Regions from separate parts of the Bradyrhizobium sp. Ken51 genome, predicted to be linked through region 3. Evidence: predicted binding sites of a transcription regulator. Region 3 holds the regulator's gene; each other region holds the start of a gene.
The links. Region 3 encodes LexA, which represses DNA repair genes until DNA is damaged. Its sites were predicted from a motif close to TGTTCNNNNTGTGTTCNG; they were not measured.
Positions count from the first base shown of each region.

Region 1 (5,006 bases), on a different contig from region 3:
CTTCATAGGCCGGCTCGCCCGCGACCAGAGCGAGATCGAGCTCGCCCTTCTCCAGCAGCGGAACGTTCTCGTTGCTGCCTTTGGTGTTGCGCGGGGCGATGATGGCTTGCGGATCGGCCGCGTTCATCGCCTGCGCAAAGGCGTTGCCATAGAGCGGAAAGCCGCCGCCGGGCGTCGCGGTGCCCAGGCTGATCGTCAGGCCGGGTGTCGTGCTCGGAATGGCGTTGCCTCCGGTTTGAGCGATGGCGGGGCTTGAAAGCAGCGCCGCGCCGAGAACAAGGGTGATCGCGAATCTCATGGTCGGTCCCGGCGGGGGCGCGTCAACATCGACTTGCGGCGATGTAGGCAGCGCCCCGTTTTTGTGAAAGCATGCAGCTCAACGACAATAGAACAATGGGAGGCGTCATGTTGCGAATTTTGCGTAACAGTGTTTTCGGGCTGGTTTTCCTTTCAACGCTGTTGGGCGCCGCACCTCCCGCCTCCGCCGCTTATCCCGACCGTCCCGTGCACTGGATCATCGGCTTCTCCGCCGGCGGCCCGGTCGACATCGTGGCGCGGATCATGGCGCAGTGGCTGACCGACCGCTTCGGCCAGCAATTCATCGTAGAGAACCGCACCGGCTCCGGCGGCAACATCGCGGCCGCTGCCGCGATCACCTCACCGCCAGACGGCTACACGCTGCTGTTCGTCGCGCCCAACAACGCGATCTCGACCTCGCTCTACAAGAAGCTGCCGTTCGACTTCCTGCGCGACACCGTGCCGGTCGCCAGCATCATGCAGCTCACCAACATGCTGGTCGTCTCCAACGCGTTCCCGGCGAAGACGGTTCAGGAGTTCATCGACTACTGCAAGGCCAATCCCGGCAAGATCTCCTTTGCCTCGTCCGGCAACGGCACCTCGGTGCACATGTCGGCGGAGCTGTTCAAGGTGATGTCCAAGTGCGACATGGTGCACGTGCCCTATCGGGGCTCGGCGATCGCCTTCCCCGACATCATCTCCAACAAGGTGCAGCTGATCTTCGACAACCTCCCCTCCGCGATGGAGCAGGCCAAGGGCGGCAATGTCCGCGCGCTCGGCGTCACCTCGCCGCAGCGCTGGCCGAGCGTGCCGGACGTGCCCGCGATCGCCGAGACGTTGCCCGGCTTCGAATCGGTCGGCTTCTACGGCATCTCCGCGCCGAAGGGCACGCCGCCTGATGTGATCGAGATCCTCAACAAGGCCGTCAACGAGGCGCTGAAGGACCCGAAGCTGGTCGCGCGCCTCACCGAGACCGGCGGCATCCCCAAGCCGATGACGCCGGCCGAGTTCGGCAAGCTGGTCACCGACGAGACCGAGAAGTGGCGCAAGGTGGTGGAGTTCGCCGGCGTGTCGGTGGACTAGCGCCGGGGAACTGCCGCGCGCCTGCAGCGCGCCAACGAGACGTCGGAGGGGATCGAAAGACCCCTCCCGACAAAATGTGCGAAAACAACCCCATGCACAGTAGAAACATCTTGGGATTACAAGGGGTTACAGAATCGAAAACCGAGCCCCCTGGCGCGATTGCCAGGGGACGGGGGCGAAGGCTCGGCGAGGTGGGCTTGCGCCGTCGGGCAAAACAGGACTATAAGGGCATCATCGCAAATTTCGGTTATTCAAAAATCTCAGGCCTTGCCGCGCCAACGTTTGCAAGCGCCGGCGCCAGCATTGCACCCCCGCCTCCGTCCCTGTAAACGAACCGCGCACCGTTGCCGGCCGCGCAGTCCCGCGAGCCGTCTCGCGGCGGGGCCTGTAGCTCAATGGTTAGAGCCGGCCGCTCATAACGGTCTGGTTGCAGGTTCGAGTCCTGCCGGGCCCACCAGTGCGAATCCAATTAGGTCGCTAGCACTGGGCCACAATCTGTTCTGGATGCTTGACGAAATGAAGAGACTGCCGGAAGCGAAGCCCTTCTCCGCTCTCTCCTATTGACTCCGGGCACACGCCATCTATGTTCTCTATTTGTTCTTATGTCAATCCCGACCTTCCGCGCAACTTGGCATTGTTGTTTGGACGTGACCACCCCCGTACCGAGCGATACGTTATCAAGAATTAGCTGGGGGAGTGCCTGTGCCAAGCAAGATTTTTCACGTCGCGATTCATGATTTGCGCCGCAAAGGCGAAAACGATTTTGAGTTTGTAGTTGGCAAGACCGATTTGAAGAAAGGTGTCACCGTAAATCGCGTTGTCGACGAGCTTCACCGTCTGTACGCCCGGCGTGCGTCTAAGTCGCACGGCAAGTTCTCAAGCGACAGTGTCCACTTTCCAACGCAGACCTATCTCAGGACTTACCTCGACGGTGGGAGCAAAGACTTTAAGGCTCTAACCAATTCGCTGATGACTACATTGGTGACGCAAGCGCGCCGCAAGCCTGGGGCTACCGGCGGACATGTTTTCTTCGTGCATTTCGAGGATGAGTCTAAACAGTTTTTGATGATCGCGATCGTCAATGACAAGTTGGGCGCAGCGATATCCTCGATGCGGAGGAAACATTAGCTGCCAGCAAGCAAAGGTAGCGTTATGGACGTTTTTACGTTTATCGCCGCGATGACGGGTCATGCCATGTGGCCGTTGGTCGTTATCGTTTTACTGATACTGCTGAGAAAGCACCTGGGTGTCCTGGCTGAACGTATCGAGGAGTTTAGCTTTGGTGGGGCAAAGCTCACATGGAAGAAAAAGCTAGAAGAGGGCGCCAAGATCATCGAGTATGAGCCGACGCCGCAACTCACACCAACACGAGAAACCGAGCCGGCGAAGCCCGATCCGCGTCACGATTCGCTCTCGCCCGATGAAAAACGGGACAGGATTGCCAAGGGCTTTGTGCATCGCAAGGAGATGCGCCGGCAACTTTTAATGAGTTCGGCGTTCGGGAAGGTGCTCTCTGGACTCGATGAAGTCGATAAACTGCTGTTTGAGATTGCTGACCGAATGGGTCTCGATCCCGCCTCGCCATCCTCGGTCATGTATTCGATGGTGGCGCGGGGAAACGTACCGCCGAGCATTGGCAAGCTTTACGATACGCTGCGGGATGCGAGAAACCTTATAGCTCATTCGCCCAACCTGCCCGATGAAAACGAGGCTTCTGAGTATCTACGGCAGACGCACTACCTCATGTCTGTTCTCGAAAACCTCAAGCAAATGATGCCGGGGCGGGAAGAGCGGGAGCAATTTCAGTGATCGAGGCCTCGGTGACGCTTTCACTGTCGGAACTACGATGAGAAGAATTGCGCTGATAGTGCACTCAACGAACCCGATTGTTTCGCAAGTTCGAAGGCACGATCAAATTGCACGTAATAAACCCCTGACGCGTTCGCGGATCGAAAGCTTCTGATCACGTGCACTCAATACATGGGCTCGTAAGCTCAAGATTGTAAACGAACCGCGCACCCTTGCCGGCCGCAGCTTTCGCGGCCGTCTCGCGGCGGAGCCTGTAGCTCAATGGTTAGAGCCGGCCGCTCATAACGGTCTGGTTGCGGGTTCGAGCCCTGCCGGGTCCGCCAGCCTTCGCTCGCTTCGCGAGCTTCGGCTCGGCAAGCCGGAGCCATAAATGACAAGCGAAGCGGGCGAAGGCCGCCGCGCCAAAGCCCAACAATCAATTGCTTGAGCCGTTACCAAATTTTCCGGTGGATCGGCTGATTTTGTTGGTGCCAGACATGCTCAGGATCGCGACACTCTCCGTTGCGACACGCGATCTCCGCGGGCGCATCCGGCGGCGGATGTGTGGCGCCGCTTCGGCCTCTCTCATGTCGGGACTGAGTATGCGAAAGCTTCTGGCGATTTTGGTGATCTCGTGCTGGGCCAGTTTGGCTTACGCACAAAAGGCCGACCTTATTGTCACGAACGCAAAGCTCGTGACGCTGGATCCCGCATCGACGATCGCGCAGGCTCTCGCAGTCCGCGACGGCAAGATCGTCGCGATTGGCGGCAACGATGCCATGGAAGGCCTGATCGGGCCCGCGACGCGCCGTGTCGACGCAGGTGGACGCACCATCATTCCGGGATTGATCGATTCCCATATTCACGCCGTGCGCGCCGGCCTCACCTACGCAACCGAGGTCAACTGGATCGGCGCGAAGACCATTGGCGAGGCCATGGAACGCTTGCGCCAGGCGGCAAAGGCGCGCCCGGCGTCCTGGATCATCGTGGCCGGTGGCTGGAGCGAATTGCAATTTGCGGAGAAGCGGCGGCCAACGCTCGCCGAGGTGATGTCGGCCGTTCCCGACAATCCGGCTTACATCCAGTTGTTCTATTCGGCGGTGCTGATGACGCCAAAAGCGCAGCAAGCGCTCGGGATTTCCGCGGATCAATTGCCGGCCGGTATCACAGCCGCATCGGGCGACAGCACGGGCTGGCTCAACGGTTCCATTGTCAGTATCTCCGCGCTGTTCGATCGGCTGCCGAGGCCGAATTTCGAAGAGAATGTCGCCGGCACCCGGCAGTTCTTCATGGAGCTCAATCGTCTTGGCGTGACCGGGATCGTGGATCCCGGCGGCTTCAGCATTTATCCCAGCCATTACGCCGCCCTGCAAAAGCTCTGGCGTGACAAATCACTTTCGGTTCGGGTTGCCTTCAGCCTGTTCGCCCAGAATGTCGGCGCGGAATTCGAGGAGTACAAGACCCTCACGCCGTTCCTGCCGATGGGATTCGGCGACGACATGCTGCGGTTCAACGGACTAGGCGAGCGGATCACCGGCGCCATGTACAACAACAATGCGCCCGACGCGGCCGCCAAGGACAAGTTCCGCGAAATCATTCGCTGGGCGGCCAAGCAAGGGCTGACAGTCACCATCCACTGGCAGGAAGACAAATCCGTCCATCACCTCCTGGACCTCTATGACGAGGTCAACAAGGAGACGCCGCTCGCGCCGTTGCGCTGGTCCATCGCCCATCTCGACAACACCTCGCCCGAAACACTGGCGCGCATGAAAGCCCTCGGTGTCGGCTGGACCATGCAGGACGCGATGTATCTCGGAGGCGACCGTATCGTGGCGCAG
Region 1 is NZ_JBVVPB010000017.1:99,077-104,082, forward strand. Features, by position in the region: gene AC0L27_RS26330 (TAXI family TRAP transporter solute-binding subunit) at 1-298, opposite strand, end outside; gene AC0L27_RS26335 (Bug family tripartite tricarboxylate transporter substrate binding protein) at 406-1,380, shown strand; tRNA gene AC0L27_RS26340 (tRNA-Ile) at 1,762-1,837, shown strand; gene AC0L27_RS26345 (nucleoid-associated protein) at 2,083-2,508, shown strand; gene AC0L27_RS26350 (hypothetical protein) at 2,533-3,189, shown strand; tRNA gene AC0L27_RS26355 (tRNA-Ile) at 3,436-3,512, shown strand; gene AC0L27_RS26360 (amidohydrolase) at 3,771-5,006, shown strand, end outside.
Region 1: AC0L27_RS26345 (nucleoid-associated protein) is a predicted target of LexA. The motif match lies at 1,965-1,982, and genes of this name have one in related genera.

Region 2 (5,006 bases), on a different contig from region 3:
CGTCGCCGGCGAGTTCTTAAGGCCCACCGGCGAGCTCGCGACCTTCATCGTCTCCGCGGTCGCGCTCCTCGTCGTGTTGTTCTTCCCCGGCGGCTTCCTCGGGGCGGCCCTCTCGCGTGAGGCGCGCTCGTGATGGATATGCGATCTTCAAACAGGGCCGTGCTCGAAGTCCGCGGCCTGACCAAGCGCTTCGGCGGATTGACGGCGGTGAAGAACCTCGGCTTCGAGGTCAATAGCGGCGAGATCTTCGGCCTGATCGGGCCGAATGGCTCGGGCAAATCGACGGCGATGAAGAGCGTGATGGGCATCGAGCGCCCGACATCAGGCGAAGTGATCTTCGAGGGCGAGGACGTCGCCGGCCTTCCCGCGCACAAGATCGCGCGCAAGGGCTTTGGCATGGTATTCCAGCATTCGCGGCCGCTGAACCGGCAGACCGTGCTGGAGAACATCATGGTCGCGCTGCTGCCGGACAGCCTGTTCATGCTGTTTCCGGACAAGGCGCTGGTCGAGCGCGCCAAATGGATCGCCGACCGCGTCGGCCTCGGCAACGTGATGAACCGCCGCCCGCCGACGCTGCCCTTCGCCGACCTGCGCCGGCTCGAGCTCGCCAAGGCGATCGCGCGCGATCCGAAGGTCGTGCTGGTGGACGAGCCCTTTGCCGGGCTGACGCGGGCCGAGGTCGACGTGTTCTCCGACCTGATCCGCAGTTTTCGCGACGAGGGCCGCGCGGTGATGCTGGTCGACCACAACGTCAAGAGTGTCGCGGCGCTGGTCGACCGCGTGCTCGCGATGTATCTCGGCGAGGAAATCGTCACCGGCAAGGCCGAGGACGTCATGAAGAACGAGACGGTGCGGCGGGTCTATCTCGGCGGCGCCATCGAGACCCATGCGCGGCCCGAGACCAGCTTCAAGGACAAGGTACCGCTGCTCCAGGTCGAGAACGTCAGCGTGTTCTATGGCAAGGCGCAGGCGCTGGAGAACGTCTCGATCCACGTCCATGAGGGCGAGTTCGTCTCGATCGTCGGCCTCAACGGCGCCGGCAAGACCACATTGTTCAACACCATCTCCGGCTTCCTGCCCTATAGCGGCGAGATCGTGCGCGGCGGCGAGAAGCTGCGCGGCACGACGCCGGCGAAGATCGCGCGGAGCGGCCTGGTGCAGTGTCCGGAATCGCGCGAGCTGTTCGGCGAGATGAGCGTGCGGGAAAATCTCGATCTCGGCGGGCAACATCTGGCCGACGACAAGCGCGCGGCACAGCTTGCCTGGCTGTTCGAGCTGTTTCCGATCCTGAAAGAGCGTCAGGGCCAGATGGCGCAAACGCTCTCCGGCGGCGAGCAGCAGATGCTGGCGATCGGCCGCGCGCTGATGATGCAGCCTCAGATCCTGATCTTGGACGAGCCGACGCTGGGCCTCGCCCCCGTCATCCTCGAACTCTTGTCCAAGGCCCTGACGAGGCTGCGGCAGACGACGTCGATCACGGTGCTGCTCGGCGAGCAGAACGTGACCTTCGCGCTTCCGCATGCCGACCGCGTCTATGTGCTTGAACATGCAAGGATCGTCTGGGAGGGCGATCCCGGCCGCTTCGCCGCGGAGGCCGGCGCCGATTTTCTTTAGTTCGGAAGCATCAACAAGAAACAAACGAAAGGAAACGACCATGCGACCATCGACGAATCCGAGCAGCAGCTTTCTCCTCGCCTCCGCGCTCGCGTTGTGCCTTGCCGCTCCCGCCTACGCGCAATCGAAGGATCCAATCAAGATCGGCGTCATCGCTGAAGTGCAATCGATCGCCGGTGCCGCGACGCCCGGCGGCGCGCAGATCGCCGCCGACGAGATCAACGCCAAGGGCGGCATTCTCGGCCGCAAGGTCGAGATCGTGACCTACGACAACAAGAGCTCCTCGGCCGACTCGGTGCGTGCCTTCCAGCGCGCGGTGAGCGAGGACAAGGTCTCGGCCGTGATTGCGAGCTACATCAGTGAAGTCGTGCTGGCGCTCGAACCCTGGGCGGCGCGGCTGAAGATGCCACTGATCACCCCCGGTGCCGCCTCGAACGAGATCACCAAGGCGATCCATAACGACTACGAGAAGAACAAGTACACCTTTCACGGCTATCTGACCTCGGCAGCGCAAGCCCAGCTCGTCTGCGACGCCGCCAAGGATCTGCTGGTCGACAAGCTCAAGTTCAAGACGGTCGCGATCATGAGCGAGGACGCCGCCTGGACCAAGCCTCTCGACGTCGGCTACGAGGCCTGTCTTCCGAAAGCAGGCCTCAAGGTCGTCGAGCACGTGCGGTTCTCACCTGACACCACCGACTTCACGCCGATCTTCAACAACATCGAAGCCAAGAAGCCGGACGTGATCGTCACCGGCATCTCGCATGTCGGCGTCCAGCCGACGGTGCAGTGGAAGAACCAGCAGGTGCCGATTCCGATGTTCGGCATCAGCGCGCAGGCGCTGAGCCCGACCTTCTGGAAGGACACCAATGGCGCCGCCGACGGCGTCCCGTCGCTGGCGGTCGCAACGCCCGACGTCGCCGTGACGTCCAAGACGAAGCCGTTCGCGGCGGCGTTCAAGGCCAAGTTCGGCTCGCCGCCGGCCTATACCGGCTACACCGCCTATGACGAGGTCTACTTCATTACGGAGGCGATCACGCGTGCGGGCTCGACCGATTCCGACAAGATGGTCACTGAACTCGAAAAGACCGACTACGAGGGCACGATCGGCCGCATTCAGTTCTACGGCAAGGACGACGAGTTCACCCACGGCATCAAGTCCGGTCCGACGACCGTGTCAGGTCTGGTCTTCCAGTGGCAGGACTCCAAGCAGGTCGTGGTCTGGCCGGAGAAGATCGCGGAGGGCAAGCTGAAGTTCCCGAGCTTCGTGAAGCTGTCGCAGTAATACGTCAGGCAGCGCATCGGGCTCGGTACCGAGCGCCCATCACCCTTGCAAGGCCCGTCGCGTCAACCGCGACGGGCCTTCGCTTTGTGCAGAACGCAACCGGTACGCTGGCGTCGGTGGACCCATCCTGCGATCCTGCCGTTACCTTCCATGCGTGGGCCGGAGCAGCCAGATGGACGACCGACCAAGACAACCCGATGGCCTGGTGCAGGACGACGGCTTCGTTCGCGTGCGCGGCGCGCGTGAGCACAACCTCAGGAACGTCGACGTCAGCATTCCGCGCAACGCCCTCGTCGTGTTCACGGGCGTGTCGGGGTCCGGGAAATCCTCGCTCGCCTTTGGGACGATCTACGCCGAGGCGCAACGGCGATATCTGGAATCGGTGTCGCCTTACGCGCGGCGCCTCTTCCACCAGATGCAAATCCCGGAGGTCGACGACATCGAAGGCCTGCCGCCCGCCGTCGCGCTCCAGCAGCAGCGCGGCGCCCCGACGACGAGATCGTCCGTCGGCAGCGTGACGACCATCTCGAACCTGCTCAGGATGCTCTATTCCCGTGCCGGCGATTACCCGCGCGGACAAAAGATGCTCTATGCGGAATCGTTCTCGCCGAACACGCCGGAAGGCGCCTGCCCGACCTGCCACGGTATCGGCAGGATGCTCGACGTCACCGAAAAGTCCATGGTACCCGACGACACCCTGACCATTCGCGAGCGCGCCATCGCGGCCTGGCCGAGTGCCTGGCAGGGACAGAACCTCAGGGACATCCTGACCACGCTGGGCTACGACGTGGACAAGCCCTGGCGTGAGCTGCCCAGGAAGGACCGCGACTGGATTCTGTTCACGGAGGAGCAGCCGACCGTTCCGGTCTATGCCGGTTACACTGCGGCCGAGGTCAAACGCGCTCTTCGCCGCAAGGAGGAGCCGAGCTATCAGGGCACGTTCACCGGCGCCAAGCGCTACGTGATGCAGACCTATGCCAAGTCCGAGAGTGCGATGATGAAGCGCCGCGTCGCGCAATTCATGATCACCCAGGACTGCCCGACCTGCCACGGCACGCGATTGAAGCCAGAGGCGCTCAAGGTCAAGTTCGACGGCCTTGATATCGCCGAGATGTCTCATCTGCCGCTCAAGAAGCTGCAGGAGTTGATGAAGCCGTTCGCAAAGGCTGCGACGGATGGCGCATCGGAGAAGACCATCGTCGCCAGGCGGATCTGCGAGGATCTGTCGGCGCGACTGGCCGTCCTGCTCGACCTTGGGCTTGGCTATCTCGCTTGCGAACGCAGCACACCGACGCTGTCGCCGGGCGAGTTGCAGCGGCTCCGACTTGCGACACAGGTCCGCTCCAACCTGTTCGGCGTCGTCTACGTGCTCGACGAACCGTCGGCAGGTCTGCATCCCGCCGACACCGAGGCGCTGCTGCGGGCGCTGGACCGGCTGAAGCACGCGGGCAATTCGATCTTCGTGGTCGAGCACGAGATCGAGGTGATCAGGCATGCCGACTGGCTGGTCGACGTCGGGCCGGACGCCGGCGAAGGCGGCGGCAACATCCTCTACAGCGGACCGCCCGCAGGGCTCGGGCAGGTCGCGCAATCGCGAACCGCCCATTATCTCGCGCATCCACGAAAGCCGCCGCCGACGGTCCGCCGCGAGCCGAAGGCGCATCTGAAAGTCCGGGGTGTGACCCGCAACAATCTTCGCGGCCTCGACGTCGATGTCCCGCTGGGGGTTCTCGCCAGCGTGACCGGCGTATCGGGCTCCGGCAAATCGAGCCTGATCAGCCAATTCCTCGTCGATGCCGTGGCGGAGCATCTCGGCCATACACGGGCCGCGGACGCGGACGACGACAGCCTGGCAGCACCCACCGTCGAGACATTGGGCGGAAAGATTGCCGCCGGCCTCGACCAGATCGATCGCCTCGTCGTGGTGGATCAGAAGCCGATCGGCCGCACGCCACGATCGAACCTTGCCACCTATACCGGCCTGTTCGACCACGTCCGGAAACTGTTCGCCGCGACGCCGCAGGCAAAATCCCGCCGCTACGATGCCGGGCGCTTCTCGTTCAATGTCGCGAAAGGCCGATGCAGCACCTGCGAAGGCGAGGGATTTGTC
Region 2 is NZ_JBVVPB010000005.1:233,510-238,515, reverse strand. Features, by position in the region: gene AC0L27_RS12275 (branched-chain amino acid ABC transporter permease) at 1-133, shown strand, start outside; gene AC0L27_RS12270 (ATP-binding cassette domain-containing protein) at 133-1,614, shown strand; gene AC0L27_RS12265 (ABC transporter substrate-binding protein) at 1,655-2,896, shown strand; gene uvrA (excinuclease ABC subunit UvrA) at 3,069-5,006, shown strand, end outside.
Region 2: uvrA (excinuclease ABC subunit UvrA) is a predicted target of LexA. The motif match lies at 2,986-3,003, and genes of this name have one in related genera.

Region 3 (5,006 bases):
ACGTAACTCCCGGGCAGGCAGGGAGCTGATCGATACAGGCCGGGGGGCGCACGTCGTTCTCGTCTTACCATGACCACTATCCTGCCGATCTGTAACCTCCTTCGGATCATGGCGCGACGCGCTTGATCCCGGCTTCCGGAACAACATGAAGCGGCGGGAATGACTGCGCCCGTTCAGCCGTTTTTGCCTCCGCGCCCGCGCTCGGCTAGAAGACTTGCGGAACATTCGCCCGAACGTGCCGAGCAGGAGTTTTCGCCGTGGCCTTGATGCCGGTTTCTGACGCGCTTGCCGCAGTGCTGGCGGGTGCAGAGCCGCTGCCGGAAGACATGATTTCCCTCGACGAGGCCTACCATCGCGTGCTCGCGCGTGACGTCGCGGCGCGACGTACGCAGCCGCCGCAGGCGATGTCCGCGATGGACGGCTACGCGGTGCGCGCGGCCGATGCCGCGACGATCGATTCGGAGCTCACCGTCATCGGCGAAGTCGCGGCAGGCCGACCGTTCGCGGGGACGGTCGGCGCCGGCGAGGCCGTGCGGATCTTCACCGGCGGCGTCGTTCCCGGTGGCGCGGACGCCGTCGTGATCCAGGAGGACACGGTCGCCGCCGGCAAGCGTATCACGATCAAGGAAGCCGCGATCGCCGGACGGCACATCCGTCCCGCCGGCGTCGATTTCCGCGAGGGCGACGTGCTCCTGCGCAAGGGAAGCCGTCTCACCGAGCGCGACCTCGCGCTCGCCGCCGGGATGAACCATCCGCACCTTGCCGTTTTCAGGCGTCCGAAGGTCGCGATTCTCGCCACCGGCGACGAGCTGGTGATGCCGGGCACCACGCCCGGTCACGGCCAGATCGTCTATTCCAACGGCTACGCCCTGCACGCACTCGCCCGCAGGGAGGGCGCCGAGACCATCGACCTCGGTATTGCCGCCGACACGCTGGAGGCCACCACCGCCGGCATCCGCCGCGCCCGCGAGAGCGGCGCCGACATCCTGATCACGACCGGCGGCGCATCGGTCGGCGACCACGATCTGGTCCAGCAGGCACTGAGGGACGAAGGCATCGCGATGGCGTTCTGGAAAATCGCGATGCGGCCAGGCAAGCCGATGATGCACGGTCGGCTCGGCACAATGGGTGTGATCGGCCTGCCGGGCAATCCCGTGTCGTCCTACGTGTGCGCTTTCCTGTTCCTGGTGCCTCTGATTCGCGCCCTGTCTGGCCGTTCTGTGATTCACCATCGCCGTGAAAGCGCCGTGCTCGGCCGCGACGTCGGCGCCAACGACCAGCGCGAGGACTATCTGCGCGCGCATCTGGAGGAGCGTGACGACGGCACACGCGTCGTTCTTCCCGTCAACCATCAGGATTCTTCGCTGCTTGCGAATCTCGCTGCAGCACAGGTACTTCTCGTGCGCGCTCCGTTTGCGCCGAAGGCCGAAGCCGGCACGGCTTGCGAAGTATTGCGGCTCCCCGTCTGAGCGCCTCGGCAACGCGCGTTCCGCGAACTTTGCTCTGTTCACGGTAAATTAAGCAGTTGCGGAACATGTATCGAACATATAGTGTCCGTTCATGATTTGTTTCGAGCATGTAGCGGCATATAGCCGAATTCAGCGTCTCGGAATCGGACGACATCAACCGGGGGACTTTGGTCGAGATGTTAACGCGCAAACAATACGAGCTTCTGCGGTTCATCAGTGAACGTCTGAAGGAAAGTGGCGTGCCGCCTTCCTTCGACGAGATGAAGGATGCGCTCGACCTGCGCTCGAAGTCGGGCATCCATCGCCTGATCACGGCGCTCGAGGAGCGTGGCTTCATCCGACGCCTGCCCAACCGCGCCCGTGCGATTGAAGTCATTAAGCTGCCGGAGCTCCAGGCAGCCGCAGGCAGCCGGCGCGGCTTCACGCCGAGCGTCATCGAGGGCAATCTCGGCAAGGTGCGTGCGAGCTCCAGCCTGCCGGCTGACGAGGGCGAGCGTCCCGTTGCGGTGCCGGTGATGGGCCGCATCGCGGCCGGCACGCCGATCGAGGCGTTGCAGACCCGCAGCCATACCATCAGCGTACCGCCTGACATGCTCGGCTCGGGCGAGCATTACGCGCTCGAAGTGCGCGGCGATTCCATGGTCGAGGCCGGCATTCTTGACGGCGACATGGCACTGATCCAGCGCAACGAGAGCGCCGATACCGGCGACATCGTGGTGGCGCTGATCGACGACGAGGAAGCGACGCTGAAGCGCTTCCGCCGTCGCGGTGCATCGATCGCGCTCGAGCCCGCCAACGCGGCCTATGAGGTCCGCATCCTGCCGCCCAACCGGGTGAAGATTCAGGGCAAGCTGATCGGGCTTTACCGGAAGTACTGATACCGGAAGTGCTTCATACCGGAAGTGCTTGGCGCCTCGCGCGCTTCCACCGGCATCGCCGGTCAGAGATTGGAGCGGATCATCGTCCGCTCCGGCTGGATAGTCGTTCTGGTTCTGCACAGACTATCCGGCCCCTCCTCCGGGGCTGGCTCCTCACGACGCCAACGAAACAGCACGGCTTCAAACAGCACCGCTTCGCGGCTCAAGTGTTCGAGGAAACACCGGCCAGCGATCAAGTTCGACCGCTGCAGCCAAGCCGGCAATATTCGCGCATGCGCCTCCCGAATGCATCGCAACGGGCTTTGTTCCTATTGAATTCGGGAAAGATAATGTGATCGCGGCTTGCAGAAGCCAGCCGCAGATTTGCCCATAACCAAGCAGAGCGTTCGTGCTTCCACTCTGATAGAGGCCTGCGCCTCGATAAGAGACGCGGGTAGCTATCCCAGCATGAGGAGCACCCGATGTGTGACTACAGCCTGCATGCCGTCGCGTCGCGCCCCGCCGAAGTCGGCGAGACGATCGTCACGACAAGCTTCCGCGGCACCTCGACGCGCGGCTTCGCCTCCGCAGCCGATCCGTCTGTTGCCGTCTGCCTGCTGCCAGGAACGGAGCTCGCCTTCGCCGACGACGTCCGCTACGACAATCGCTGGATCTGGACACGCACGATCAATTCCCGCGTGGGTAAGTTCGGCAAGATGGATCCGCACATTCCCGACCGCCATCATGACGCGATCGAATTCCCCGACGGTAAATATGTGCTGGTGACGCAGCTCGTCGAAGGCCAGCGCGCGACCGTGCTGCAGCTGCCGGTAACTCAGTCGGTCGCCGAGCGCGAGCACAAGGTGCAGATTATCGCCGACCGGCAGCCGACCGTCACGCACCTGCCGATCGGCTGACACAGCCGCCTCCGGCTACGAGGTCGGGGGTCAGGATTGAATTGCCATCGCCGGCCGCGGCCGGCGAGATGGTGTGGCTTGCGTCCGCGAAATCCAATCGGATGGACCAAGCCGTTGCACCTCTCCGCCGCACGAAGTTTGAGCCGCCCTGCCTGAAGTTTGAACGTCCGCTTCGCAGCCAAATGACCGATGCTGTCAGGGCTTGAGACGGCGGACACGCTCGATGAAAACCTTCCTTCGCGTCGTTGAACTCTGGGTGCCCGATCGGACGCGCATGCGGCTGGAGTTTGGTGGCGGCCTCTACGACGAAGGGCTGTCCGCGTTCAAGGCCGTCAGCGAAGAGCTGCACTTCGGGTATGACGAGGGACTTCCGGGCAAGGCTTGGGCCGCGGGCCACCCCGTGATCCTCACCAAATTCGCCAACTCCTATTTCAAACGGACCGATCAGGCGCTCGCGGCCGGCCTCACCTGCGGCGTCGCGGTGCCGGTGTTTGCGGGTGAATTCCTGCAAGCCGTCATGGTGCTATTCTGCGGCGACGACGAAGCGCATGTCGGGGCGATCGAGCTTTGGCACAACGACCCAGATGCCTCCCACGAGATGGGGCTCGTCGATGGCTATTGTGGCACCGCCGACATGTTCGAATTCAACTCCCGCCACACTAAATTTCCTCGCGGCTTTGGCCTGCCTGGCCGCACCTGGAAGGCGGGGCTGCCGCTGATCATCAAGGACCTGCACGACGCCAGGAGTTTTCTGCGCTGGGAGGACGCAGCCAAGGTCGGGATCAATTGCGGCGTCGGCGTGCCCTATCGGACCGGCACGGACCAGACCTGGGTCCTGACATTCCTCTCCGCGCAGGCCACGCCGATTGCGCGACGCTTCGAGATCTGGATCCCGAACGAGACCCACTCGGCACTGGTGTTCCGCGCCGGCGATTGCAGCGCGCAGACCGACCTTGCCGCGCTCTATGCGGAAAAATCCATTGCCAGAGGCGAAGGCAGCATCGGCGGGGCCTGGGCGACCGGCATGCCCGCGCTCAACAATGAGCTCGCGCATGACGGCTCGGTCGCCGGTTTCGAAGCCTGCACAGCCGGACTGAGCCGGATGGTGGCCCTGCCGGTCATCGGCAATTCCAGGCTCGACGCCGTGCTGGCCTGGTACTTGTAACCGATCCGATCAATCGTCGGCCTGCAAGTCGGTCTCCGCCGGCGTTGCGTCCTTGGTGCGGGGCGCGGTCGTCTTAGGCGCAAGGCTGCCGTCGAAATCACCCTCGCCGGCGCCGGTCGGTAACCAGGGGCGGCTCGTGCCTCTCGCCCTCACCGCCTGAACCACAAAACCCTCACCACGCTGCGTCAGCGCCAGCGCGCTCTGGCTGGCGAGCCGCTGCCGATCGACCACCATCGCCGCGCAATCGGGCGGCGCGGGACGTGTCGTCACCACCAGCGCGGCCCGACTGCAATCGTCCGCGAGAGCGTCGACGCGCAGTGCCAGCGCGACCAGCCTCCCGTCGGCCAGTGGCGTCACGCAGCCGGATTCGTCACAGGACACGCCATCGGCCAGCGAGGCTCGGCCGGCATCGCGCGGATCCGCGTCGGCAGCGAGCCATTCCTTGAGCAGAAAGCTGTCCTTGCTCGTCCTGATCAGGTGCAGATGTCCGTCCCTGCCCCGCACGGCGACGCTCGCGCCATCCCCGGCAATCAGGATGTCGGGCTGCCGGGACGACAGTCCCCAGAGGATCGCTGCCAGCAGCACCAGGGCGCCGGAC
Region 3 is NZ_JBVVPB010000034.1:50,987-55,992, forward strand. Features, by position in the region: gene AC0L27_RS34835 (hypothetical protein) at 1-29, shown strand, start outside; gene AC0L27_RS34840 (molybdopterin molybdotransferase MoeA) at 258-1,469, shown strand; gene lexA (transcriptional repressor LexA) at 1,646-2,347, shown strand; gene AC0L27_RS34850 (hypothetical protein) at 2,809-3,243, shown strand; gene AC0L27_RS34855 (GAF domain-containing protein) at 3,467-4,408, shown strand; partial or broken gene AC0L27_RS34860 (ComEC/Rec2 family competence protein) at 4,418-5,006, opposite strand, start outside.

Region 4 (5,006 bases), on a different contig from region 3:
CATCAGGGTGTCGCGCGCGGTGGTCGGATCGGGCGAGGTCCGGATGACGCGGATCATCTCGTCGATATTGGCGACTGCGATGGCGAGACCGACCAGGATATGGGCGCGATCGCGGGCTTTCGCGAGCAGGAACTTGGTGCGCCGCGTGACGACGCGCTCGCGGAAGTCGACGAAGATCGCCAGCAGGTCCTTCAGATGCATGATCCGCGGACGGCCGCTGTCGAGCGCCACCATGTTGACGCCGAAGCTCGTCTGCAGCGGCGTGAACCTGTAGAGCTGATTCAGCACCACATCCGGCACGGCATCGCGCTTCAGTTCGATGACGACGCGGTAGCCGTCGCGATCGGATTCATCGCGCAGGTCGCCGATGCCCTCGATCTTCTTTTCCTTGACCAGCTCGGCGATGCGCTCAACCATCGTCGCCTTGTTCACCTGGTAGGGAATCTCGGTGATGATGATCGCCTCGCGCTCCTTGCGGATGGTCTCGATCGCGACCTTGCCGCGCATCATCACGGAGCCGCGGCCGAGGTGATAGGCGGCGCGGATGCCCTGCCGTCCGAGGATGACGCCGCCGGTCGGGAAATCCGGTCCCGGCACGATGTTGATGAGCTCGTCGATGGTGAGCGTGGGGTTGTCGATCAGCGCGACGCAGGCGTCGATGACCTCGCCGAGATTGTGCGGCGGGATGTTGGTCGCCATGCCGACCGCAATGCCGCCGGCGCCGTTGACGAGGAGATTCGGGAACTTGGCCGGCAAGACCGACGGTTCGGTCTCGTTGTTGTCGTAGTTCGGCTGGAAGTCGACCGTGTCCTTGTCGATGTCGGCCAGCAGAGCCAGCGCCACCTTGGTCAATCGGGCTTCGGTATAACGATAGGCCGCCGGAGGATCGCCGTCGACCGAGCCGAAATTGCCCTGGCCGTCGATCAGCGGCACGCGCATGGAGAAGTCCTGCGCCATCCGGACCATGGCGTCGTAGATCGACTGGTCGCCATGCGGATGATATTTACCGATGACGTCACCGACCACGCGGGCGGACTTGACGTACTTCTTGTCCGGCGTGTGCCCCTGCTCGTTCATCGAGTACAGGATGCGGCGATGCACCGGCTTGAGACCGTCGCGGGCGTCAGGCAGCGCCCGCGCCACGATCACGCTCATGGCGTAGTCGAGATAGGACTTCTTCATCTCCTCGAAGATGGAGACGGGGCGAATATCCGAGGGTTGCGCCGGCTGGTCGCCGGGCTTGTCGTCGTCGTCAGCCAAGGGGAAATCCGGTGAGGTTTTATCTGGGAATCATATAGCGCATCGAGCCTCTGATAACCACCCTCGCGGCGATCTGGGAAGCGCTTTTTCCGCCTATTTTTCCAATAACTTAAGCCCTCGCGAGCAGTGTCTCGGTCAGCCCCCGCATCGACCTTGCAAAATTGCCGGTCACGCGTGGAAAACCGCGCGCCGAGCCTGCCCCATCAGCGCGTTTGCCAAGCCGCAATCCGAACTCAACCCAAACATGAAGCGGGCCCGGAAATCCCGAGCCCGTCCTGCCGATTAGCGGGATTTTCTGACACGAGATGAGAAGCGCCGCCCATCCGGCCGGCGCGTCCGCATCGAGACGCCGCGTTCTCAGAACGGTATCGCTCAGAACGGGATATCGTCGTCCATGTCGCTGTTGCGGCCACCGCCGCCGGCCGCTACAGGGCGCCGCGGCGCGCTGCTGACGGGACCGGAGGAGCCGAAATCGCCGCCCGGCTCGTCGCCGAAGCTGCCGCCTCCGCCGCCGCTACGACCGTCCAGCATCGTCAGGGTGGAGTTGAAGCCCTGCAGCACGACTTCGGTGGAGTACTTTTCGACGCCGCTCTGGTCGGTCCATTTGCGGGTCTGGAGCGCACCCTCGACGTAAATCTTGGCGCCCTTCTTCAGATATTGTTCGGCGACCTTGCAGAGCCCTTCATTGAAGATCACGACGCGGTGCCACTCGGTCTTTTCCTTGCGCTCGCCAGTCGCCTTGTCGCGCCACGTCTCCGACGTGGCGACGCTCAGATTGGCGATCGGCCGCCCGTCCTGGGTGCGGCGGATTTCGGGATCCTTGCCGAGATTTCCAACCAGAATGACCTTGTTGACGCTTCCCGCCATCTCCGCTCTCCACTCCGAATGCCACTGAATTCAAGAAGGCCGGTCCGCTCCCCGCGTTCCGCCGTGCCCGTCGAGGCGACCCTATACGCTCGCCGAACGCTTGCGGCCGCCGATCCGTCCGTCACCCCTCCGGTTATCCCCACATATAGCATCGACCTCCAGTTCGTTCCAGATTTGTTCTTGGCGAATGACAGGACCGAATGTGTGGGATCGATCGCCAATGTGCTGTGAAAAGGCACGCGTCAAATGGACCTTTGTAGGTTCCTGGAAAGGAAGGAAGGCTTGCCCTCTACGGGAACAATAGGTCAGCAACTGCACCATTTTCAGGCCGCTGTGGCTTTCCAGTGACACAACTTGCGGCTTCAATGGTGTAAGTACGGCCTTAGTTGGGCAAGTGAGTCCGATGCCCTTCCCTATCGTGGAAGGCACAATCAGAAACTGGGACTGGGATTAGTTGAAAATGAAAAAGGTTTTGTTGGCTTCGGCCTGTTTGTTCGCTCTCGCTGCCCCGGCTTCGGCCGCTGATCTCGCGGCGCGCCCCTACACCAAGGCCCCGGTGGCCATGGCTTCGGTTTATAACTGGACCGGCTTCTACCTCGGTGTCGTCGGTGGCGGCGCCTGGGAAGATTCGAACAGCCCGCGGATGCAGGGCGGCTTCGTCGGCGGCACCGCCGGCTACAATTGGCAGACCGGCAATGTCGTGTTCGGCATCGAGGCCGATGGCGCCTGGGCTGACGTCAACGCGTCTGTGACTGGTCCAGTTGCCGTCCCCGGATTTGGCGTCGTCAGCACCACCTTCAGCTCGAAGACCGATGCGATGGGCACTGTGCGCGGCCGTATCGGCTACGCCGTCAACCAGGTGCTGTTCTACGGCACCGGTGGTTACGCCTGGATCGACAACAAGCTGAGCATCAGCGCGCTCGGCGTGACCGCTTCGGACAGCAAGTGGCACTCCGGCTGGACCGTCGGTGCGGGCGTCGAAGCGTTCTTCGCTCCGCAGTGGTCGGTCAAGGGCGAGTACCTCTATCGCAGCCTCGGCAGCGAGAACTACTTCTCGAGCCTCGGCGCTGCGCTGCCGTCCGGCACGCTCAACTTCCACACCGTGCAGGTCGGCGTGAACTATCACTTCGGGGGCCCGGTGGTCGCCAAGTACTGAGTTCAGTACTTAGCTCCAACGCCATCCGCGTTACGAAAGGCCGGCCTTGCGCCGGCCTTTTTGTTTGACCGGCCGCTCCTGCGCAGTTCCGCAAGGCCCTGCTCCTGCCAGATGCCGCCAGCGCGCCAACAATCGGTTGACGATTCGCAAGTCCCACTGGAAATCCGTCCTCGTTCTTCCTACGTTCGCTTACATACCCATCGGCGCCGATCCCGGTTCCGGGCGAAGCGCGCCTATTGCGTTGGCGCGATCGCGCGCTTTTGGATTCCCTGAGGACCACCAGGATGGATGAAGTGATCAAGGCGAAGCGCCAACAACAGAACGCGGGATCAAACCTGCGCGCAATTACGATCCGTGGCGCGCGCGAGCACAACCTCAAGAACGTCGACGTCGAGATTCCCCGCGACAAGCTGGTGGTGTTCACGGGGCTGTCGGGCTCCGGCAAGTCCTCGCTCGCGTTCGACACCATCTACGCCGAGGGCCAACGCCGCTACGTCGAATCGCTGTCGGCCTATGCCCGCCAGTTCCTGGAGATGATGCAGAAGCCTGATGTCGACCAGATCGACGGCCTGTCGCCGGCGATCTCGATCGAGCAGAAGACGACGTCCAAGAACCCGCGCTCCACCGTCGGCACCGTCACCGAAATCTACGACTATATGCGCCTGCTGTGGGCACGCGTTGGCGTGCCCTATTCGCCCGCCACCGGCCTGCCGATCGAGAGCCAGACCGTCTCGCAGATGGTCGATCGCGTGCTGGCGCTGCCCGAGGGCTCGCGGCTCTATCTGCTCGCGCCCGTCGTGCGCGGCCGCAAGGGCGAGTACCGCAAAGAACTCGCCGAATGGCTCAAGAAGGGCTTTCAGCGCGTCAAGATCGACGGCGCCTTCCACGAGCTCGCGGAAGCCCCTGTTCTCGACAAGAAATTCCCGCACGACATCGACGTCGTGGTCGATCGCATCGTGGTGCGCGCCGACATCGGCCAGCGCCTCGCCGAAAGTTTCGAGACCGCGCTGAAGCTCGCCGAGGGTCTTGCCGTCATCGAATTCGCGGACGCGCCGGCTGCGGCAGCACCCGCGGAAGAGAAAGAGAAAAAGAAGACCGCAAAGATCCACGACAAGAGCGGACCCGAGCGCATGCTGTTCTCGGAAAAGTTCGCATGCCCGGTGTCCGGCTTCACCATCCCCGAGATCGAGCCGCGACTGTTCTCGTTCAACAATCCCTATGGCGCCTGCCCCGCGTGCGGCGGCCTCGGCGTCGAGCAGCATGTCGACGAAGACCTCGTCATCCCCGACAAGGAGCTCGCCATCGGCAAGGGCGCGATCGCGCCCTGGGCTAAATCCTCGTCGCCCTATTACATCCAGACGCTGACTGCGCTCGGCAAGCACTACAAGTTCACGCTGACCACCAAATGGAAGGATCTGCCCAAGAAGACGCAGAACGCGATCCTGCATGGGTCCGGCGAGGACGAGATCAAGTTCTCCTACGAGGACGGCGTCCGCTCCTACGACACCAAAAAGCCGTTCGAAGGCGTCATCACCAACATCAACCGCCGCTATCGCGAGACCGAAAGCGAGTGGGCGCGCGAGGAGCTCGCGAAGTACTTCCACGACGTGCCCTGCGAGGCGTGCCACGGCTTTCGGCTCAAGCCCGAGGCGCTCTGCGTCAAGATCGGCGGCAAGCACATCGGCGATATCTCGGAGATGTCGGTGAAGGGCGCCGGCGCGTG
Region 4 is NZ_JBVVPB010000013.1:175,882-180,887, forward strand. Features, by position in the region: gene gyrA (DNA gyrase subunit A) at 1-1,260, opposite strand, end outside; gene AC0L27_RS22540 (single-stranded DNA-binding protein) at 1,633-2,127, opposite strand; gene AC0L27_RS22545 (outer membrane protein) at 2,588-3,283, shown strand; gene uvrA (excinuclease ABC subunit UvrA) at 3,568-5,006, shown strand, end outside.
Region 4: AC0L27_RS22540 (single-stranded DNA-binding protein) is a predicted target of LexA. The motif match lies at 2,292-2,309, and genes of this name have one in related genera.